Regions from separate parts of the Streptomyces sp. AK02-01A genome, predicted to be linked through region 2. Evidence: riboswitches for the same ligand, from Rfam matches in the RefSeq annotation. Region 2 holds a riboswitch; each other region holds the start of a gene.
The links. A riboswitch is a leader RNA that binds a small molecule or an ion and turns the genes downstream of it on or off. The one in region 2 is predicted to bind cobalamin.
Positions count from the first base shown of each region.

Region 1: it holds a riboswitch for cobalamin, as region 2 does, so the genes downstream of both, PV679_RS12790 (cobalamin biosynthesis protein) here and PV679_RS00495 (ABC transporter substrate-binding protein) in region 2, are expected to answer to the same signal.
Region 3: it holds a riboswitch for cobalamin, as region 2 does, so the genes downstream of both, cobN (cobaltochelatase subunit CobN) here and PV679_RS00495 (ABC transporter substrate-binding protein) in region 2, are expected to answer to the same signal.

Region 1 is NZ_JARBAE010000010.1:44,270-51,782, forward strand. It holds gene PV679_RS12765 (hypothetical protein) at 1-383, opposite strand, end outside; gene PV679_RS12770 (alpha/beta hydrolase) at 870-1,997, opposite strand; gene PV679_RS12775 (class II aldolase/adducin family protein) at 2,101-2,790, opposite strand; gene PV679_RS12780 (inorganic phosphate transporter) at 2,964-4,199, shown strand; gene PV679_RS12785 (hypothetical protein) at 4,297-4,524, shown strand; cobalamin riboswitch at 4,675-4,808, shown strand; gene PV679_RS12790 (cobalamin biosynthesis protein) at 4,844-5,854, shown strand; gene PV679_RS12795 (cobyric acid synthase) at 5,851-7,449, shown strand.
Region 2 is NZ_JARBAE010000001.1:116,165-123,677, forward strand. It holds gene PV679_RS00470 (nicotinate phosphoribosyltransferase) at 1-822, opposite strand, end outside; gene clpS (ATP-dependent Clp protease adapter ClpS) at 1,137-1,442, shown strand; gene PV679_RS00480 (DUF2017 domain-containing protein) at 1,442-2,020, shown strand; gene PV679_RS00485 (amino acid permease) at 2,346-3,827, shown strand; gene PV679_RS00490 (M67 family metallopeptidase) at 3,953-4,366, shown strand; cobalamin riboswitch at 4,356-4,488, shown strand; gene PV679_RS00495 (ABC transporter substrate-binding protein) at 4,537-5,538, shown strand; gene PV679_RS00500 (iron ABC transporter permease) at 5,545-6,585, shown strand; gene PV679_RS00505 (ABC transporter ATP-binding protein) at 6,582-7,376, shown strand; gene PV679_RS00510 (putative leader peptide) at 7,443-7,513, shown strand, end outside.
Region 3 is NZ_JARBAE010000008.1:45,595-53,107, forward strand. It holds gene PV679_RS10840 (precorrin-2 C(20)-methyltransferase) at 1-226, opposite strand, end outside; gene PV679_RS10845 (precorrin-8X methylmutase) at 223-849, opposite strand; gene cobG (precorrin-3B synthase) at 870-2,228, opposite strand; cobalamin riboswitch at 2,302-2,451, shown strand; gene cobN (cobaltochelatase subunit CobN) at 2,486-6,094, shown strand; gene PV679_RS10860 (hypothetical protein) at 6,345-6,956, shown strand; gene PV679_RS10865 (flotillin family protein) at 7,101-7,513, shown strand, end outside.

The sequences.
Region 1 (7,513 bases), on a different contig from region 2:
GCGACATCGGCGGGCGCCGGGTGGACGAGCGACCAGGCGTCGAAGAGCGCGACCCAGCCGCGCTGGACGGCGCTGTCGTCGCGGTCCCAGGCCTGGAGCCGCCAGCCGGGACGTACGGTGCCGCCGTGCAGCTCGACGAGTCCGGCCAGCCGGGCGCGGTCCCAGCTCGCGCGCACCTGGTCCGGTGTCAACTCCAGTGCGGTGGCGGCCCGTTCCTGCGCGGCCTCGGTGAGTGGACCCGCGCCCGGGTCCCGGTCGACGGCCGCCCAGCGGGCGATCCGCACGGCATCGGCGAGGACCTCCCTCGCCTGGCGGGCCAGCTCCGCGGGAGGCGGAGTGCCCTCGGGCGGCCGGGGTGCCGGCCTGTTGCGCCCATCGGTCACGGCCCGTCGGGCCGTGGCCAACGACCTCGGGCGGACGAGTCGGAGTCTGGAGTTGCGCGCCAATTGCTCATCAGGCTTTCGGGACGTCACGAGAGCAGTCTTCCCGGTGACCGCCCGAAAGCCCAAACGGAATCTGTTCCGTCGCTCCGGGGCGGCCGGAAGGGGCTCCTCCGGCGGAGACGGGGCATCGGTGCGACCGGGTGGGAAAAGCCCTGCTGGGCGGCGTGCGGACGGCTTGAGGACCGGTCCGGACAGGACAGGTCCGGGGCCCGGCGGAGGACCTGGCGGATCGCGAGGCGGAGGACGCGGTCCGGGCGGGGCACCAGGCCCGGTCCGGCACATCCCGCCCGGCCCGCGACGCCCGGCACGCCCGCTCGCGGCGCTGTCGGCGTCAGCCGCGTACATCCCGTACGAGCCCGCTCCTCCGCCTCGCGATCGCACGCACCGGACCCCGGGGGGCGGACGGCGGGATGTGTCGGACCGGGCCTACAGCAGCGGAGTGAGGAAGCGGCGGAGCGCCTCCTCGTATCCCGTCGGATCGGCGTTCCACATGGCGGCGTGCGGAGCGTGCGCGACGGCGTGGAGACTGATCAGGTCGGCCCGCCGGGCGGCGAGCTCACGGGAGGAGTCCCAGGAGGCAAGCGTGTCGTCCGGGCCGTGGCAGATCAGCGTCGGAACCCGCAGGTTGCGCGTGTCGGTGGCCCGGCGCAGCAGGTCACCGCGGAGCCCGGTCCTGCCCTGGGCCGCCCTGACCGCGAGCGGCAGCAGTGGTCCGGGGGTGCGGCGGGCGGTGGCGAGCGCCCGCAGCGTGGCCTCCGGGTCCAGCACCGGTGAGTCGAGCACCAGCCCGGAGATCCGTTCGGTGAGCGTGGAGTCGACGGCGGCGTGCAGGGCCATCGACGCGCCGATGGACCAGCCGATCAGGATCACGCGGTCGGCGCCGTAGCGGACGGCGTAGCGGATCGCCGCGTCGAGGTCGCGCCACTCGGACTCGCCGAGGTGGCCGAGACCGTCGGGCGGCCGAGGGGCGCCGGGGTCGCCCCGGTAGGCGAGGTCGAGCACCGGGAGCTCCAGTTCCGCCAGGAACGCCATGATGTTCATGGGGTGCTCGCGGGTGGTGCCCAGCCCATGTGCGGTGATCACCCAGGTCTCGCGCTGTCCCGGTACGAACCACGCGGGCAGGGAACCGAGTTCGCCGACGATCTCCACGTCCTTGTGGTCGAGATCGAGAGCGGTCGTCGGGTCGCCGCTGTGCACCTGCGGGGTGAGCCGCACCCGGGTGCCGGGAGCGAGGCTCCCGTGGCTGACGCTTTCCAGCCGGCGTACGACGGTGTCGGCGGCGTGCGGCACGCTCTCCAGGACGGGGCCGACGACCGCGTGGACGCCGGGTCCTTCGAGTCCGTAGGTGCCTGGGCGCAGGGAGGCGAGGCAGCGGGTCAGGGTGACCTGCCCGGCGGCCGTGGCGTGCACGGTGAGGCGGGGGTCGCTGGGCAGCGGCCGGCCCGGCGACACCTTGAGCGCGGCGTCGCCCGCGTACCGGCCGACGGCGACCGCAGCCGCGCCGACCCCGATCAGTGTGGAGACGGCCGCTGCCGTCGCTGTAGCCGGGCGCACAGGTCCAGTGTCGTCACGCCCGCCCGCCTCGGCCAGTGGACGCGTCCGTCGGTGGGAAAGGCCCGGTGCCGCCGGGCGGCGGACGGGCCGGCCGCGCGGGCGTTCAGGGCCGCTGGCCGTAGCCTCTGAGCTTGTCCCCGGCCTCGCGTACCTGGGCCGGTGACAGCAGCGCCGGAGTGTGGCCCGGCACGGCTCCGGCGACGAGCCAGAGGCGGGACATCCATTCCAGTTGGGCCGTGTCGTCGTACGCCTTGGCGAGGGTGTCGCCATAGCTGACGGTGCCGTGGTTCTGGAGCAGGCACGCCGTGCGGTCGCGCAGGGCGCGCAGCATGTTGGCGGCCAGTTCGTCCGTGCCGTACAGCGCGTACGGCGCGACGCGGACGGGCCCGCCGAAGGCCGCCGCCATGTAGTGGATCAGGGGCAGTTCTGGGACGAGGGTGGAGACGGCGGTGGCGTGCACCGCGTGCGTGTGGACCACGGCGGCGGCCGAGGTGTTGCGGTAGACGGCCAGATGGAGCGGGAGCTCGCTGGTGGGGACGAGATCGCCGAGCACCTGCCGTCCTTCGAGATCGACGGCGACGGTGTCCTCGGCCGTCAGCCGGTCGTACGGCACGCCGCTCGGAGTGACCAGGACCAGTTCGCCGACCCGTACCGATACATTGCCCGAGGTGCCGACGACGAGTCCCTCGGCCGCCGTCCTGCGGGCCGTGGCCACGAGATCCCGCCAGGCGCGGGCGACGGCGTCCCGCCGCTGATCGCTCTCCGTCGCGTCCTGCCGCTGGTGATCGGTCATGCGGTGATCCTGTCAGGCGGGACGGGTCGGCGTCACGGCCGCCGGCCGCCGGTGCAAACGGAGCAACATCTCCTCACACGAGGGCACCGCGAAGCCTTATCCAGTTCATCTTCCGTTCACTCTGATTCCATACGTTCACCGCGGCCACCGACGTCAAACGATTGCCTGGGTAAATGGAACACATCACGCTGCTGCTCGCGATCGTGATCGTGACGGCTCTCGTGTTCGATTTCACGAACGGTTTCCACGACACCGCCAACGCGATGGCGACGACCATCTCGACCGGCGCACTGAAGCCCAAGATCGCGGTGGCCATGTCCGCCGTACTGAATCTCGTCGGCGCGTTCCTGTCCGTGGAAGTCGCCAAGACCATCTCCGGCGGGCTCATCAACGAACAGGGCATCCAGACCGAAGTGATCTTCGCGGCGCTCGTCGGCGCCATTCTCTGGAATCTCTTCACCTGGCTGCTCGGCCTGCCGTCCAGTTCCTCCCACGCACTCTTCGGCGGCCTGATCGGCGCCACGCTGATGTCGGCCGGCGCGTCGGGCGTCAACGGTGGTGTGGTCATCACCAAGGTCCTGATTCCGGCGCTCGCCGCTCCCGTCGTCGCCGGCCTCGCGGCCCTGCTCGCGACCCGGCTGACCTATCTGATCGGCAGCCGCACGGACGAGAAGGCCACCGCCAAGGGCTACCGCGCCGGACAGATCGCCTCCGCGGGGCTCGTCTCCCTCGCCCATGGCACCAATGACGCGCAGAAGACCATGGGTGTCATCACTCTCGCACTGGTCACCGGCGGCGTCCTCGCTCCCGGTTCCAATCCGCCGCTGTGGGTCATCGTCTCCGCCGGCACCGCGATCGCGCTCGGTACGTATCTCGGTGGCTGGCGCATCATCCGCACCATGGGCACCGGCCTCACCGAGCTCCGGCCGCAGCAGGGCTTCGCCGCCCAGACCAGTGCCGCGACCGTCATTCTGGCCTCCTCCCACCTGGGCTTCTCGCTCTCCACGACGCAGTCCTGCTCCGGCGCCGTGATGGGCGCGGGGCTCGGCCGCAAGGGCGGCGTGGTCCGCTGGTCCACCGCCACCCGGATGTTCATCGCCTGGGGTCTGACCCTGCCGTCCGCCGGGCTGGTCGCCGCCGGAGCCGAGTTCCTGACCGGCCAGGGCGCCTGGGGTGTGACGGTGGTCGCCGTGCTGCTCGTCGCGGTCTCCGGAGCGATCTGGCTCGCCTCGCGCCGGCAGCCGGTCGACCACACGAACGTCACCGCTGCCGAGCCGGCGGACGTCATGACGGCCGCCATGGCCGCCGTCACCCCGCCGCACACGACCGGCGTCGCGCCGGACCTCTCGACCACCATTCCGTCCCCCGCGGTCGACTCCGGCGAGCCGGCGCGAACCGCCACGGTGTAGGAGGCCGCGCGAACAGGCGGGGCGGCGCGTGCCGGGCTCGCCTCTCGCCCCGCTCCTTCTTCCACCTCACTCATTCGCGCGATCTCCAAGGAGCAGCATGCACATCGACTGGACGGCGCTCGGCTCCGTCTTCGGCGTCAGCCTCGCGGCCACGATCGGACTCGTGGGCCTGTTCACACTCGGCGTCGTGGGGCTCGCCAAGCAGCCGCCGGCGCCCGCTGCGGGTTCCGGCGGAGCCGCGGCGGCGGTCCGCGCGGGCGCTTATGTCTGCTTCGCGCTGTGCGGCGCGGCCGTCGCGTACGGGATTCATCTGATCGTCGTCTGAGCGGCCACGGACTCCTCCGGCACCGGCCGGTCCAGGCGCACTTCGGGTGCGCCGGGACCGGCTCTGCCGTGTCTCCGGCGCGCCGGCGCGCCATGTGCGTCTCGGCACACTGTCCCGTCGCAGGTCAGCGATGAGTTGACGGGTGTTTGGGCCGCGTGGTGGACTGCCGGGGCCATTTACGGAGGCAGAAGAGGAAGCCGGTGCGAATCCGGCGCGGTCCCGCCACTGTCACTGGGAGCCTGGTCTCCCGGGAGCCAGGAACTCTCGCCGCCGCAACACGTCGAGCCGGGGCGCGGACCCTGAGTGAGGACACTTCTTCATGCCTGGCCGCGGTTCAGCCGCCGGACGGATCTTCGCGTACGGCGCGACCGCCGGCCTCCTGGGTGACCGGCTGTTCGGCGATCCGCGCCGTGGACACCCGGTCGCCGCGTTCGGCCGGGCGGCGACGGCCGTCGAGCGGGTCCTGTGGCATGACCACCGCGGCTGGGGCGCGCTGCACACCGCGGTCTGTGTCGGCGGCGCCGCCGGTGCCGCGGCGCTCGCCGCGCGGGGCGTACGGGACCGTCGCGCCGCCTCCGTGGCGCTGACCGCCGCCGCCACCTGGGCCGTCGTCGGCGGCACCTCGCTGGGACGGGAGGCGCGGGCCATCGGCGGCGCGCTCGCCGCCGGAGACATCGGACTGGCCCGGGAGCGGCTTCCACGGCTGTGCGGGCGCGACCCGGAGGCACTGGACGCTCAGCAGATCGCGCGCGCCGTCGTGGAGTCCGTCGCCGAGAACACCTCGGACGCCGTCGTCGGCGCGCTGGTGTGGGGAGCGGTCGCGGGCGTGCCCGGTCTTGTGGCGTTCCGGGCGGTGAACACGCTGGACGCGATGGTGGGTCACAAGTCCGCCGTGCACCGCCGCTTCGGCTGGGCCTCGGCGCGCCTCGACGATGTCGCCGGCTGGCCCGGGGCCCGGCTGACCGCCGCGCTGGCCGTGCCTGCGGGCGGCGACCCGCGTGGAGCCGTGCGCGCGCTGCGGCGCGACGCCGGCCGGCATCCGAGTCCCAACGCGGGCCCGGTGGAGGCGTCGTTCGCGGGCGCGCTGGGCGTACGCCTCGGCGGGACGCTGGCGTACGCCGGCCGGATCGAGCACCGGCCGGTGCTCAACGGCGAGGGACGGCCCGTCGAGGTCGCGGACATCGAGCGGGCGGTGCGTCTGTCGCGCCGGGTGAACACGCTGGCGCTGGCGGCCTGTGTCGCGGGCCGTTTCGCGTACGGCGCGATACGCCGGACGCGCGCCGCTTCCGGCACGGGCGCGGCAACGGCTTCCGGAAAGGGACAGGGATGAGCCGGAACGGGCTCGGTGGCGGGCTGCTGGTGGCCGGGACCACCTCGGACGCCGGAAAGAGCGTCGTCACGGCGGGGATCTGCCGGTGGCTGGTACGCCGGGGGATGAAGGTGGCGCCCTTCAAGGGGCAGAACATGTCGCTGAACTCGTTCGTGACCCGCGAAGGCGCGGAGATCGGCCGGGCGCAGGCGATGCAGGCGCAGGCCGCCCGGGTGGAGCCGACCGCGCTGATGAACCCGGTGCTGCTGAAACCGGGCGGTGACCGCAGCAGCCAGGTGGTGCTGATGGGCCGTCCGGTCGGCGAGATGAGCGCCCGGGGGTTCTTCGGATCCGGCGGGGCCTCCGGCTCCGCCGCGTCGTCTGCCGGGAGCACACCGCACGGCGGCGGACGGGAAGCGCTGCTGGGGACGGTCCTTGAGTGCCTGGAAGAGCTGCGGCGCACCCATGACGCCGTGATCTGCGAGGGAGCGGGCAGTCCGGCCGAGATCAATCTGCGCCGTACCGACATCGTGAACATGGGCGTGGCGCGGGCCGCGCGGCTGCCGGTGGTCGTGGTCGGGGACATCGACCGCGGCGGGGTCTTCGCCTCGTTCTTCGGGACGACCGCGCTGCTGAGCCCGGAGGACCAGGCGCTGGTCGCGGGCTACCTCGTGAACAAGTTCCGCGGTGATGTGTCCCTGCTGGAACCGGGTCTGGAGATGCTCCGCGGTCTGACCGGGCGGGCCACGCTGGGCGTGCTGCCGTACCGGCACGGCCTCGGGATCGACGAGGAGGACGGACTGCGGGTCTCACTGCGCGGCGGCGCCCGCGAGTCCCGGGTTTCCGCTCCGTACGGCGAGGACGTGCTGCGGGTCGCGGTCCCCGCCGTGCCGCTGATGTCCAACTTCACCGATGTGGACGCGCTGGCGGCGGAGCCCGGGGTCGTGGTGCGGTTCGTGGACCGGGCCGAGGAACTCGCCGACGCCGATCTGGTGGTCCTGCCCGGCACTCGCGGCACGGTGCGGGCCCTGGCCTGGCTGCGTGAGCGCGGGCTGGCCGACGCGATCGTCCGGCGGGCCGCCGAGGGCCGTCCCGTGCTCGGGATCTGCGGCGGCTACCAGATCCTGGGCGAGCGCATAGACGACGACGTCGAGTCACGGGCGGGCAGCGTGCCCGGTCTTGGGCTGCTGCCCGTGCGGATCCGCTTCGACCGGGAGAAGACCCTGGCCAGACCGTCGGGCGTGGCGCTCGGCGAGGCCGTCGAGGGATACGAGATCCATCATGGCGTCGCGGACGTCCGGGGCGGCGAGACGTTCTTCTCGGACAGGCAGGGGCGGCCGGTGGACGGCTGCCGGTCAGGGGCCGTCCAGGGCACGCACTGGCACGGGGCGCTGGAGAGCGACGCGTTCCGGCGGCGCTTCCTGACCGAGGTGGCGCGGGCGGCGGGACGGCGGTTCGTCCCGGCGCCGGACACACGCTTCGGCACGCTCCGCGAGGAACAGCTCGACCTGCTCGGCGATCTCGTCGAGGAGCACGCGGACACGGACGCGCTGCTGCGGCTGATCGAGGAAGGGGCGCCGGCGGGCCTGCCCTTCGTACCGCCGGGAGCGCCATGATCACCAGCTTTCGCGGGGACGCCCCTGTGTGTTCCCGCCGTCGTATCCGTGCCGCCGGACGCCG
Region 2 (7,513 bases):
GATCGCGTACTCGTCCAGGTCCGAGGTCACCACGATCCTGGTGTTGACCGCGCCCAGCTCGTCGAGCTGCTGACGGACGCGGTGCGCGACCAGCAGCAGATCGCCGGAGTCGATACGGACCGCTCCGAGGCCGGGGCCGGCGATGTCCACGGCGGTCCGCACGGCCTCGGCCACGTCGTACGTGTCGACCAGCAGCGTCGTCCCGCGGCCGAGCGAGTCGACCTGCGCCTGGAAGGCGTCGCGCTCTCTGTCGTGCACCAGAGTGAAGGCGTGCGCGCTCGTCCCCACCGTCGGAATGCCGTAGCGGAACCCGGCCGCCAGGTCCGAGGTGGTGTCGAAGCCGCCGATGTACGCGGCGCGGGCCGCGGCGACCGCCGACAGCTCGTGCGTACGGCGCGCTCCCATCTCGATCAGTCCGCGTCCGCCCGCCGCCGCCGCCATCCGGGAGGCCGCGGCGGCGATGGCCGAGTCATGGTTGAGGATCGACAGGATCACGGTCTCCAGCAGCACGCACTCCGCGAAGGAGCCCTCGACGCGCAGGATCGGCGAGCCGGGGAAGTACACCTCGCCCTCCGGATAGCCCCAGATGTCCCCGCTGAAGCGGTAGGAGGCCAGCCAGGCGAGTGTCGCCTCGTCGACGATCTCGCGCTCCCGGAGAAAGGTCAGCACGTCGGCGTCGAAGCGGAAGTTCTCCACGGCGTCCAGGACGCGGCCGGTGCCCGCCACCACGCCGTAACGGCGTCCCTCCGGCAGCCGCCGGGTGAAGACCTCGAAGACGGAGCGGCGCTCGGCCGTGCCGGCCCGCAGGGCCGCCTGGAGCATGGTCAGCTCGTACTGGTCGGTGAAGAGCGCGGTGGACGGCACGCCCACCCGTCGCCCGACACCATCCTGCCGCGGAGGCGTTTCGCGCCCGTCGTCGTCGGGCAGCGCAGGGTCCGGAGTGTTCATACGAGGGATGCTACCTCCAATCTCGTCACATTGACGATTTCTAAGTGGCCGTTTGTGCGACAGGCCCTTCCGGGTGGCAGCATGGACCTCGTGAGGCCCTGAAGCCCGGAGCCTTGGAGCCCCGGGGCCTCGGCAGACCCCCCCGGCAGACCGGTACGCCCCGGCAGAGAAGAAGGTCGTCCCGAACCGTGAGTGTTGCTCCGACTGAGATCGAACGCCCCGAGTCGGCCGAGGAGACTTTCGCCGTCCCCGAACCCGATGTGCCCTGGGTGACGATCGTCCACAACGACCCGGTCAATCTCATGAGTTATGTGGCGTACGTCTTTCAGACCTATTTCGGCTACTCGAAGGACAAGGCACACAAACTGATGCTCGACGTTCACCACAAGGGCCGCGCCGTCGTCTCCAGCGGCAGCCGCGAGGAGATGGAGCGCGACGTGCAGGCGATGCACGGATTCGGACTGTGGGCGACCCTCTCGCAGGACCGCGGCTGATGGCCGGGAACTTCGAGGCGATCCCGGGCGGCGGAGCGGCCGTCGCGCTCGACGAGGTCGAGATCTCGATCCTGCGCTCGCTGGCCGTCCAGCTCCTGGAGCTGATCGGGCCGGGTGACGAGCCCGCGCAGGGCGAGGACCCGCTCGCCGCGCTCTTCGCCGAAGGCCCCACAGAACCGCCGGCCGACCCCGCGCTGGCCCGGCTCTTTCCCGACGCGTACGGCGACGAGGACGACGAACTACGCGAATTCTCCTCGGAGTTCAGGCGGTTCACGGAGAACGACCTGCGCGGCCGCAAGCGGGCGGACGGTCTGGCGGTCGTCCGCACACTGGACGCGCTCGCCTCGGCCGGCGAGGGCGGCGCCGTGCTCAAGCTGAGCCCCGACGACTGTCTGCACTGGCTCGGCGCCCTCAACGATCTGCGGCTGACCATCGGCACGCGCCTTGAGGTGACGGACGAGGACGAGGGCGGCGAGCTGTACCGGCTGCCGGACTCCGACCCGCGCAAGCCGATGGTGATGGCGTACCTCTGGCTCGGCGCGTTGCAGGAGACGCTGGTCGAGACGCTGATGCCGTGACGCCCTGGCGGCGGCCCGCGCGGCCTCCTCGGTACGCTCAAACGAGCCTCAATTCGGCGTAACGATCCCGTCACCGGCGCGGCGGCGTTTGCGGTTCCCGGGGAAATTTGTTCGCTTCTTCCTGTGGGCTGCGCCACAGCGCGGCCCGGGGCCGGGCCCTGCCGCCGTGATAGATCTTCACGATCCCCCGGGGACTCCACCCCTGTCCCCGGGGGAGCTGAGGCCGGCCACCGCCGGTAGCACTTCATCCATATCCGGGGGGAACCGGGAACTGGTCCTACCGCCGAGCACGGCGCGGACCGGCATGGAGAAAGGGCGTACCACCATGACCTCCGCGCAGGTCGACAAGGAGTACGGCGACAAGGGCGCCGAACGTGCCTCGACCGGACAGGGGACGGCCGCGGACGGCGCGGCCGGAGAGGGCTACGAGCGCGGGCTCGGCAGCCGTCAGGTCCAGATGATCGCCATTGGCGGCGCGATCGGCGTCGGCCTGTTCATGGGCGCCGGAGCGAACATCGCCAAGGCCGGCCCCAGCATCATCCTCATGTACGCCCTCGCCGGCGTCGTGATCTTCTTCATCATGCGGGCGCTCGGCGAACTGCTCCTCTACCGGCCGGTCTCGGGCTCCTTCGCGGAGTACGCCCGGGAGTTCCTCGGCCCGTTCTTCGGCTACGCCACGGGCTGGACGTACTGGCTGATGTGGGTCGTCACCGGCATGGCGGAGCTGACCGCCGCCGCGATCTACATCCACTTCTGGTTTCCGCCGATCCCGCAGTGGGTCAGCGCGCTGGTCTTCCTGGTGGTGCTCTTCGGCGTCAACCTGATCTCGGTGAAGATCTTCGGCGAGGTCGAGTTCTGGTTCTCGATGATCAAGGTCACCGCGATCATCGGCATGATCGTGATCGGTCTCGGAGTGCTCACTCTCGGCTTCTCCGACGCCGGTGACACCGCCGCGCCCGCCAACCTCTGGTCGCACGGCGGCGTCTTCCCGAACGGCATCGGCTCCAGCCTGATGACCCTCCAGGGCGTCATGTTCGCCTATCTCGCCGTCGAACTGGTCGGCGTCACCGCGGGCGAGTCCGAGAATCCGGAGAAGACCCTGCCCAAGGCCATCAACACGCTGCCCTGGCGCATCATCGTCTTCTATGTCGGCGCGCTGTCCGTCATCCTCGCGGTCGTCAGGTGGACCGAGTTCTCGGCCGGCAACAGCCCGTTCGTGCACGCCTTCGAGAAGATGGGCATTCCGCTCGCCGCGGGCATCGTCAACTTCGTCGTACTGACCGCCGCGCTCTCCTCCTGCAACTCCGGGATGTACTCCACCGGCCGGATGCTGCGCGACCTCGCCGCCAACAGCGAGGCGCCCAGGGCCTTCGGCAAGCTCAACTCCCGGAAGACACCGGCGCTCGGCATCACCGTCTCCGTCGCGCTGATGGGCATCGGCGTGGTCCTCAACTACGTCGTCCCGGAGAAGGCGTTCGGCTATGTCACCTCGGTGGCCACCGCGGCCGGTATCTGGACCTGGATGATGATTCTGGTCAGCCATATCCGCTACCGCCGCGGCGTGGACGCGGGCCGGCTGCCGGCCTCGTCCTTTCCCGCGCCGGGCGGCGCGGTGTTCAGCTGGGTCGCGGTGGCCTTCCTGGCCCTGGTCACCTGTCTGATCGCCTACGACAAGGACGCGCGGGTCTGTCTGTATGTGGCGGCGGTCTGGGCGCTGGGCCTGGCGGCCGGCTGGCAGTACCTGAAGCGGCGCGATCCGCGGATCACCGAGCGCGGCACGCCGGAGTACGCCTCCGCCAGGGACTGACCGCGCGCTCCGACGGCCCTCGGATCACTTCCCGGGGGCCGTCGCACCGTCCGAGGCACCGCCGTCGGCATCCGGCCCGCTCACCGTACGGTCGGCCGCCGGTCCGGCCCGTTTATATTTCCACCATGCTCACCATCACCCAGGCCCTGCACGACCAGATCGTCGCGCACGCGCGAGCCGACCATCCCGACGAGGCCTGCGGCGTGGTCGCGGGACCGGCCGGGACCGGCCGGCCGGAGCGCTTCATCCCCATGCTGAACGCCGCGCGCTCGCCCACCTTCTACGAGTTCGACTCGGCGGACCTGCTGAAGCTCTACCGGGACATGGACGACCGCGACGAAGAGCCGGTGATCATCTACCACTCGCACACCGCGACCGAGGCCTATCCGTCCCGTACGGACATCAGCTACGCCAACGAGCCGGGCGCCCACTACGTGCTGGTCTCCACGGCCGACACCGACGAGGCCGGCCCCTTCCAGTTCCGCTCGTACCGGATCGTTGAGGGCGAGGTCACCGAGGAGGACGTCGAGATCGTCTGACACACTGGGCGCCGAACCGAGGCGGCAGGACCCAGGAAGCCGGTGCGAAACCGGCGCGGTCCCGCCACTGTGACCAAGCCCAGCTTGGCAGCCAGGAACTGACCTGCCGCCCTTCTCCCACCAGCCAGGGGACGCGGAAATCCCCCGGAGGAGGCCCAGTCGTGTCAGCCATGTCCCGGCGCCGCCGTGCGCTCGCGCCCGCCCTCATATCCGCCGTACTGCTGCCGCTCACGCTCACCGCGTGCGGCGCCTCCACGGACGCGGACGGCGGGAAGCCCGCAGCCGCCGAGGCCGCTCCCGGCTTTCCGTACACCGTCACCAACTGCGGCGTGAAAACCACCTATCAGGCGCCGCCGAAGCGCGTGGTCACCATGAACCAGCACGTCACGGAGATCATGCTGGCGCTCGGGCTCCAGAAGTCGCTGGCCGGAACCGCCTATCTGGACGACAGGATCCTGCCCGCCTACGAGAAGGCGTACCGCGGCGTCCCTGTCCTCGCCAAGGAGTATCCCTCCAAGGAGAAGCTGCTCGCCGCCAACCCGGACTTCGTCTACGGCGGCTACGCCAGCGCCTTCGACGCCAAGGACGGCCGTGGCCGCGACGACCTCAGGGCCTCCGGCATCAACACCCGGCTCAATCTGGAGAACTGCGTCCCGGGCCGGACATCCATGGACGACGTCTACCGCGAGGTCGAGGAGGCCGGACGCACCTTCGGCGTCTCCGGCCGCGCCGAGAAGTGGATCGCGCGGGCCCGTACCACCGTCGCCGCCACCGGGACACGGCTGAAGGGCGTCGAGCCGCTCTCCGTCTTCGTCTACGACAGCGGTGACAAGACCGCCTTCACCGCGGGCGGCAAGGGCATCGGCAACGAACTGATCGAACGGGCCGGCGGCCGCAATGTCTTCGCCGGCCTCGACAAGTCCTTCGGCGACGCCACCTGGGAGCAGGTCGTCGCCCGCAAGCCCGAGGTCATCGTCATCTACGACTACGGCTCCACCACCGTCGCGCAGAAGAAGAAGCGGCTGCTGGACGATCCCGTCCTCAAGGACGTACCGGCGATCAGGAACCAGCGGTTCGCGGTCATGCCGCTCTCCGACGTCGTCCTCGGCGTACGCGCTCCGGACGCCATCGGACGGCTCGCCGCCCAGCTCCACCCGGAGACGGCGAAGTAAGCCGCCGTGAGCCGCGAGACACCGCCCGGCCACGGGCGGCTCCGCTACACCCTGCTGCTGACCTGCCTCGCCGTGGCCCTCGTGGCCGCCGTCGTGGCGGGCCTGGCCCTCGGCTCCGTACGGATCCCGCCCGGTCAGGTGATCACCGCTCTCACCGGCGGCGCGGAGCCGGGACCGTTCCGCACCATCGTGCTCGACGTACGGCTGCCGAGGGTGCTGCTCGGCGCGATCGTCGGCGCCGGGCTGGCCGTCGTGGGCACCGTCCTCCAGGCGCTCGTGCGCAACCGGCTCGCCGACCCGTTTCTCCTCGGCATCTCCTCCGGAGCCTCCACCGGCGCCGTGCTGGTCCTCGTCCTTGGCATCGGCGGCGGAGTGACCACCACCGTCGCCATGCCCGCCGCCGCCTTCGCCGGCTCGCTGGTCGCGCTGGCGCTGGTGTACGCGCTGGCCCGGCGCGGCTCCACGATGACCGGTGGCCGGCTCGTCCTCGCCGGAGTCGCCGTCTCGTACATCCTCTCGGCGCTCACCACGCTCGTGCTGGTCGTCTCCGCGCGGCCGGAACACTTCCAGGAGGCGCTCTACTGGACGCTGGGCGGCCTCGGCAGCGCCCGCTGGTCCACGCTGATCCTGCCCGCCGTCGTCCTCACCGCCGGGATCGGCCTGCTGATGGCACTGGCCAGACCGCTCGATCTGCTGCTGGTGGGCGAGGAGGGCGCGACCGTCCTCGGACTGGACACCGGGCGCTTCCGGGCCGCCGTCTTCGTACTCGCCTCCCTGGTCACCGGCGTGATGGTGGCCACCAGCGGCGCCGTCGGCTTCATCGGACTGCTTGTGCCGCACGCCGCGCGGATGGCCGTCGGCGCGACTCATCGCGTCCTGCTGCCGGTGGCGGCGCTGGGCGGAGCCGTCGTGCTGGTGATCGCCGATCTCGCGGCCCGTACCGTCGCCGCTCCGCAGGACATCCCCGTCGGCGTGCTCACCGCTCTCACCGGCGGACCGTTCTTCCTGTGGCTGATGCGCCGCCGTCCGGAAGGAGCGCCCGTATGAACGGCCCGGTCACCGCGGCCAGGCTCCGGATCGAGGGCCTGTCGTACGGGACGGGCGGACGCCGTCTCGTCGACGGCGCCGACCTGACCGCCGCTCCCGGCGAGACCGTCGGCCTCGTCGGTCCCAACGGCAGCGGCAAGACCACGCTGCTCCGCTGTGTGTACGGGACACTGCGTCCCACGCGTGGCCGTGCCCTGCTCGACGGCGACGACCTGCACACCATGACTCCCAAGGCGAGAGCGCGACGCGTCGCCACCGTCCCGCAGGACGGCCGGACGGACTTCGAGCTGACCGTCCGGGAAGTCGTCGCGATGGGCCGCTCTCCGCACAAACGCTTCTGGGAGCCCGACACGGCCGCCGACGAGGCCCTCGCCGCGGCGGCCCTCGAACGCGTCGGCATCGCCGCGCTCGCCGGACGCGCCTTCCCGTCGCTGTCCGGCGGCGAACGCCAGCGCGCGCTGGTCGCCCGCGCACTCGTCCAGCGGCCGTCCCTGCTCGTCCTCGACGAGCCGACCAACCACCTCGACATCCGCTACCAGCTCGACGTACTCAGCCTCGTCAGAGGATCGGGAACGACCAATCTGCTGGCCCTGCACGATCTGAATCTCGCCGCCTACTACTGCGACCGGATCTATGTCCTCCAGGCCGGCCGGATCGTCGCCTCCGGCACACCGCGCGAGGTCCTCACCGCCGAGCTGCTCCAGACCGTCTACGGAGTGAAGGCCGAGGTCAGCACGCATCCGGTGACCGGCGCCACCACGATCGTCTATCTGCCGCCGTCCGCCTGCTGAACACCAGCCGTCCGCCGTGCGAGATCACATGCGGGGCCGCGGACCGGGAATCGATACGATGACCGCATGGTTTTCCACGACGTGAGCGACAAGACGCCGAGCGGCCCGCTGCTCGTCGCGCGGCTGCACGTCGACCT
Region 3 (7,513 bases), on a different contig from region 2:
CCGGATAGACCAGCGCCTCCTCGATATGGTCCGGGCGCAGATGTCCGGCGGCGATCGAACGGGCTATGGACCGGCCGTGCCGGGCGCTGTGATACGCGATCACATCGGCCTCGGCGATGACCTGCACGGCGCGTACGGTCATCAGTGACGGGTCGCCCGGGCCGAGGCCGACTCCGTACAGCCGCCCGGTGGAAGGCCCGGAGGCCGCGGAGGTGTTCGCGTTCACTCTTCCTCGCTCGCTATCGCGTTGATGGCCGCGGCGGCGATGGCGCTTCCGCCGCGCCGTCCGCGTACGACCAGGTGCTCAAGCCCGGAGGGGTGGCCGGCCAGCGCGTCCTTGGACTCGGCGGCGCCGACGAAACCGACCGGCACACCGATGACGGCCGCCGGCCGCGGTGCGCCGTCCTCGATCATCTCCAGCAGCCGGAAGAGCGCGGTCGGAGCGTTGCCGACGGCCACCACCGCGCCCGCCATCCGGTCCCGCCACAGATCGAGCGCGGCGGCGCTGCGTGTGGTCTTCGCCGCGGCGGCGAGCGCCGGCACCGAAGGGTCGGACAGGGTGCAGATGACCTCGTTGCCCGCGGGCAGCCGCTTGCGCGTGACACCGCTGGCGACCATGGCGACATCGCACAGGATCGGCGCGCCCGCGCGCAGCGCCTCGCGGGCGCGCGCCACCACACCGGGAGTGAAGGCGAGGTCGCGCACCAGGTCCACCATCCCGCAGGCGTGGATCATCCGCACCGCGACCTGCGAGACATCGGCGGGCAGCCCGGCGAGGTCCGCCTCGGCGCGGATCGTGGCGAAGGACTGGCGGTATATCGCCGCGCCGTCCTTCTCGTAGTCGAACACTGTGGACACTGTGGTCTCGCTCATCTCGTCACTGGGGTTGTGCGTGCCGTCGCCACCGCTTCGGCGAGCTCCGGTCCCGTCGCCGCTGTCCTCGGCGGCGGCGCCGCCGGGAGGTTTCCTGTTACGGAGACTACGGAGATGGTGTAGCCGCCTTCGCCGGTCGCGACCACGTCCACCCGGTCGCCCTCCGGACGGCCGCAGCGGCGCGCGCAGCCGGACCAGTACACGGGCAGCCCGCCGGGCGCGGCCGTCATGGCTCCGGCCGCGTCGGTCCGTACGTCCGAGAGTGCCTTGGCGCAGCCCGGCCGGCCGGTGCAGGCGCCGACGCCGTACCAGGACGAGTCCGGGTCGGTGATCAGCCCGGCCGTACGGAGACCGGCCAGCAGGCCCCGGGCCGCGGCCGGTTCGAGCCCCGGCACGATCACTCCGCGCCATGGCGTCACCCGCAGCTCGTCGCCGCCGGCCGTCAGCGTCCGCCAGCGCGCCACGCTCAGCCGTCCCAGCGGTGCGTACACGGAGACGGCCACGGTCCCGTCGGGGGAGTGGACCAGCCCGGCGGGCGGCGCCGCCGCTGACGGCGGCGGCATCGCCGCGAGAGGCTCCGCCGCGATCCCGGCCCCGGTCAGTCGCGCGGCCACCGCCGCGTCCAGCCCCTGGCCGGCGGGCAGTTCTCTTACGCGCCAGGCGCCCGAGCCGCTGGCCTCCGCGACCGTGAGGAAGGTCTCCGCCGCCAGCAGGGCCGCGCGCGACGCGTCGGCGGCGGTCACGCGCAGAGCGGCCGGTGCGTGCGGCCCGGAGTCCCTCGCGGCCGACCGGTTCGTCCCGGTATACAACGCGGCCGTTCCGTCCCGCCGTGCGAGCAACGTCACATCCGCGCCGAGCGCCGCCATATCGCCGCGGCCGTCGTCCAGCGCGAACAGAAAGCGTCCCGAGAGGGCCGTCGCGGTCTCGCTCGCGCACAGCAGCGTGTCCAACTCCCGTGTCCACAACTGGACGTCCGCGCCGGGAAGTCCGTCCAGTCCGGCCAGCGGCGAGGCGACGATGTTCCGTACGCGTTCATGGCGTTCCGAAGGGAGCAGACCGGCCTCGCGGAGCAGCTCCGCCAGCTCCGCGCCGCAGCTCTCGCCCAGCCCGCGTAGCTGCACATTGCCCCGTGACGTGATGTCCAGACGCCCGTCGCCCAGCCGCTCCGCCGCCGAGGCCAGCACGCTCGCCTGATGGCGCGTCAGAAGTCCGCCGGGCAGCCGCAGTCGGGCCAGCCGCCCGTCGTCGGCCGTGTGCAGCCGAAGCGCGCCCGGGCAGGCGTCACCGCGCTCCCGCACGGGAGCTTCGTCCCGGTTCACGGGTGTTGGCGAGGTGGGCGGCATGGCGGCGAGCATACCCACGTACCCGCGCGCCCTCCCCTGCCGTTCCGGCCATCGTGCGGGCGCCCTCCCGCCCGTGACCTGCACCACCTACTATGCAGACGGCGGGTCGCCAGACCCGTCACCGCCAGCGACGGCGTCAGGGGAGGAAGCCCGGTGAGAATCCGGCGCGGTCCCGCCACTGTGAGCCCGGCAGCAGCCGGGTGAGTCAGGAACTCCCGCCGTCCACACCACCGCCCGGGGCGCGGACCCCGAGGAAGGCGTGACGCCGCATGATCCTGCTCCTGTCGACGTCCGACACCGACCTGCTCAGCGCCCGTGCGGCGGAGGGCCCGGTCCCGTACCGGTACGCCAACCCGGCCCGGCTCGCGCTCGACGAGCTGCCCGCGCTGCTGGACGGCGCCGATCTTGTCGTCGTACGGCTCCTCGGCGGGCTGCGCGCCTGGCAGGACGGGATCGATCTGCTGCTCGCCGGAGACCGCCCTGTCGTGGTCCTCACCGGTGAACAGGCCCCGGACGCCCAGCTCATGGAAGCCTCCACGGTGCCCATCGGCATCGCCGCCGAGGCGCACGCCTATCTCGCCCACGGCGGTCCGGCCAATCTGGAACAGCTCGCCCGGTTCCTCTCCGACACCGTCCTGCTGACCGGTCACGGCTTCGAGCCGCCGGCGCCCGCGCCGTCCTGGGGCCGGGTCCACCGCCGGGTGGAGACCCTGGACGCCCTCGGCAGCCGGCCGGTCATCGCCGTGCTCTACTACCGCGCCCACCATCTGAGCGGCAACACCGCCTTCATCGACACCCTGAGCGAGGCCATCGAGGAGGCGGGCGGCCGTGCCGTGCCGATCTTCGTCGCCTCGCTGCGCGCTCCCGAGCCCGATCTGCTCGACGCGCTGAGCGGTGCCGACGCCATCGTCACCACCGTGCTCGCCGCCGGTGGCACCCGGCCCGCCGAGGCGTCCGCCGGCGGCGACGACGAGTCCTGGGACGCCGGCGCGCTGGCCGCGCTCGACGTGCCGATCCTCCAGGCCCTCTGCCTCACCAGCAGCCGCGCCGCCTGGGAGGAGAGCGACGAAGGGCTGTCACCGCTGGACTCCGCGTCGCAGGTCGCCGTGCCGGAGTTCGACGGCCGCCTGATCACCGTGCCGTTCTCCTTCAAGGAGATCGACGAGGACGGCCTGCCCGCGTATGTCGCCGACGCCGAGCGCTCGGCGCGCGTCGCCGGGATCGCCGTACGGCACGGGCGCCTGCGCCACATTCTGAATCAGGACAAGCGTCTCGCCCTGGTGCTCTCCGCCTATCCGACCAAGCACTCCCGGATCGGCAACGCCGTCGGTCTCGACACTCCCGCGAGCGCCGTCGCGCTCCTGCGCGAACTGCGCGGCGCGGACTACGACTTCGGCGACGAAGAGGTGCCGGGCCTGGAGTCCGGCGACGGCGACGAGCTGATCTACGCCCTCATCGAGGCCGGCGGCCACGACCAGGACTGGCTCACCGAGGAGCAGCTCGCGCGCAACCCGGTCCGGATCCCGGCCGCCGACTACCGGCGGTGGTACGGACAGCTCCCGGCCGACCTGCGGGAATCCGTCGAGCACCACTGGGGTCCGCCGCCCGGTGAGATGTTCGTGGACCGGAGCCGGAATCCGGAGGGCGACATCGTGCTCGCCGCGCTGCGGCGCGGCAATCTGCTGATCCTGATCCAGCCGCCGCGCGGCTTCGGCGAGAATCCCATCGCGATCTACCACGATCCCGATCTGCCGCCCTCGCACCACTATCTGGCCGCCTACCGCTGGATCCAGGCGTCCCAGGAGGACGGCGGCTTCGGCGCCGACGCCATGATCCACCTCGGCAAGCACGGCAACCTGGAGTGGCTGCCCGGCAAGAACGCCGGTCTCTCCGCCTCCTGCGGACCCGACGCGGCCCTCGGTGATCTGCCGCTGATCTATCCGTTCCTGGTCAACGATCCGGGCGAGGGCACGCAGGCCAAGCGCCGCGTCCATGCCACGCTGGTCGACCACCTGGTGCCGCCGATGGCGCGCGCCGAGTCGTACGGCGACATCGCGCGGCTGGAGCAGCTCCTCGACGAGCACGCCTCGATCGCGTCCATGGACCCGGCGAAACTGCCCGCGATCCGCGCCCAGATCTGGACGCTGATCCAGGCCGCCAAGCTCGACCACGACCTCGGTGTGGCCGACCGGCCCGAGGACGAGGGCTTCGACGAATTCATCCTCCATCTCGACGGCTGGCTCTGCGAGATCAAGGACGCGCAGATCCGCGACGGTCTGCACGTGCTGGGCGGCGCGCCCACCGGCGAAGCCCGGGTCAATCTGGTCCTGGCCATCCTGCGCGCCCGGCAGATCTGGGGCGGCACCTCGTCCCTTCCCGGTCTGCGCGAGGCCCTCGGCCTCGACGAGTCCGCCGCCACGCGCACCACCGCCGACGAGGCGGAGGAGCGGGCGCGCGCACTCGTCCAGGCCATGGAGGACGCGGACTGGGATCCGGCCGCCGTGCCGGAGGCCGCCACCGGCCACGCACCGGCCGTCGCGGACATCCTCGACTTCGCGGCCACCGAGGTCGTCCCGCGTCTCGCCGGCACCACCGCCGAGATCGAACACGTCCTGCACGCGCTGAGCGGCGGATTCGTCCCGGCCGGCCCGTCCGGCTCGCCGCTGCGCGGCCTGGTCAATGTCCTGCCGACCGGCCGCAACTTCTACTCCGTCGATCCCAAGGCCGTCCCGTCCCGGCTCGCCTGGGAGACCGGCCAGGCCCTCGCCGACTCCCTGCTGGAGCGCTACCGAGGCGACAACGGCGACTGGCCGACCTCCGTCGGGCTGTCCCTGTGGGGCACGAGCGCCATGCGCACCTCCGGCGACGACATCGCGGAGGCGCTCGCGCTGCTCGGCGTCCGGCCGGTCTGGGACGACGCCTCCCGGCGGGTCACCGGACTCGAAGCGATGTCCCCGGCCGAACTCGGCCGTCCCCGTATCGATGTGACGCTGCGCATCAGCGGCTTCTTCCGGGACGCGTTCCCGCACGCCATCGGTCTGCTGGACGACGCCGTCCGGCTCGCCGCCTCGCTGGACGAACCCGACGACACCAACTTCATCCGCGCCCACGCGCGGGCGGACCTGGCCGAGCACGGCGACGAACGGCGCGCCACCACCCGTATCTTCGGCTCGCGGCCAGGCACCTACGGCGCGGGAATCCTCCAGCTCATCGACAGCCGCGACTGGCGCACCGACGCGGATCTCGCGGAGGTCTACACGGCCTGGGGCGGATACGCGTACGGCCGCGAACTCGACGGCCGGCCGGCCCGCGACGAGATGGAGACCGCGTACAAGCGCATCGCGGTGGCCGCCAAGAACACCGACACCCGTGAGCACGACATCGCGGACTCCGACGACTACTTCCAGTACCACGGCGGCATGGTCGCCACGGTGCGCGCGCTCAAGGGCTCGGCGCCGGAGGCGTACATCGGCGACTCCACCCGGCCGGAGACGGTCCGTACCCGCAGTCTGGTGGAGGAGACGTCCAGGGTCTTCCGTGCCCGCGTGGTCAATCCGCGCTGGATCGAGGCCATGCGCCGGCACGGCTACAAGGGAGCCTTCGAGCTGGCCGCGACGGTCGACTACCTCTTCGGGTACGACGCCACGACAGGCGTGGTGGCCGACTGGATGTACGACAAGCTCACGGAGACCTACGTACTGGACCCGGAGAACCGCGAGTTCCTCCAGGAGGCCAACCCCTGGGCGCTGCACGGCATCGCGGAGCGGCTGCTGGAGGCGGAGTCCCGTGGCATGTGGGCGAAGCCGGATCCGGCGGTGCTGGACGCGCTGCGCGAGGTGTTCCTGGAGACGGAAGGGGAGCTGGAGGGCGAGGACTGATTCCGGCCGCCCGGAACTCTCCGCATATGTGCGTGCTTTGTCGTACTCTGTCCGGCCTGTATGTCGTGTCATGTCTTGGTGTGGGTCCGCGTCCGGCACCGGAGCGCCGTAAAGACTGCCGGATTACGGCAATGCGCGACGTGTCCATCGGTAACACAATGGGCAGTGCACAGACGGGGGGAGTGCCTCGGATGCCGGGATGCGGAAACGCGGGGGCGGCGCCGGGGTTTATGAGCACAGGGGGTGGGCGATGGGTGAATTCCTCAGCGCCGCGATGGGGTTCCCCGCAGTACTGTTCGGCGCCGCGCTCCTGGTAGTCGTGGCGTTCTGGGTCCTGGTGCTGGCCGGCGCGGTCGACCACGATCCGTTTCACACTCCGGTGGACACCGAGGCCACCGGGCTCGGCGGAGTGCCCGTGACCGTCCCGGTCTCGCTGCTGGTCGCCGTGGCCTGGTTCGCCGGTCTGGCGGGCTCGGTGCTGGTGCGCCGTTCCGGTGTGTCCGGCGACGCCCGCACTCTTCTTCTGGTCGCTGTGCTGGTCGCGGCGCTGCTGATCGCCTGGGGCGTGACGCGGCTGCTCGTACGCCGGCTGCGCGCCCTCGTACCTGAACAGGCGCCGCCGTCCCGGCTGGACTTCGTCGGGCTGACCTGCACGATCCGCACCGGTTCCGTCTCCTCCGACTTCGGCCAGGCCGAGGTCGCGGCGGACGACGGATCGACGGCGATCGTCCAGGTCCGGCAGATCGGCGACGACATCCTCGCCGCCGGAAGCACGGGACTGCTGTACGCGTACGACCACGAGGGCGAGTTCTTCTGGGTCGCGCCCTACGATCCGGCGCTCGATCCGCGTACCGCCGGCTGAGCCGGCTCCTCGCCTCCGTCGTCCTCCGCGCGCTCCGGCGTCTCCGTCCCGTCGCCTTCGTTTCCGGCACCCGGCTCTCCGGCCTTCGCGCCGCTCTCCGATTCCCGCGCCTCTCTTTGCCTCTTCGCCTCTCAAGGACTGTTCATGGATGCCATCTCCTTGGGCATCGGCGTGCTGATCGCCGTTGTCCTGCTCATCACGATCACACTGCTTCTGGTGGTCAGCCGGCTGTTCCGCAAGGTGGAGCAGGGCCGGGCGCTGATCATCTCCAAGACGAAGAAGGTCGATGTGACCTTCACCGGCGCCGTCGTGCTGCCGGTGCTGCACAAGGCCGAGTACATGGACATCTCGGTGAAGATCATCGAGATCCGGCGGACCGGCCGGGAGGGGCTGATCTGCCAGGACAACATCCGCGCCGACATCCATATCTCGTTCTTCGTACGCGTCAACAAGACCGTCGAGGACGTCATCAAGGTGGCCCAGGCGATCGGCACGGTCCGCGCCAGTGACAAGGTCGCCATCCAGGAGTTCTTCGCGGCCAAGTTCTCCGAGGCGCT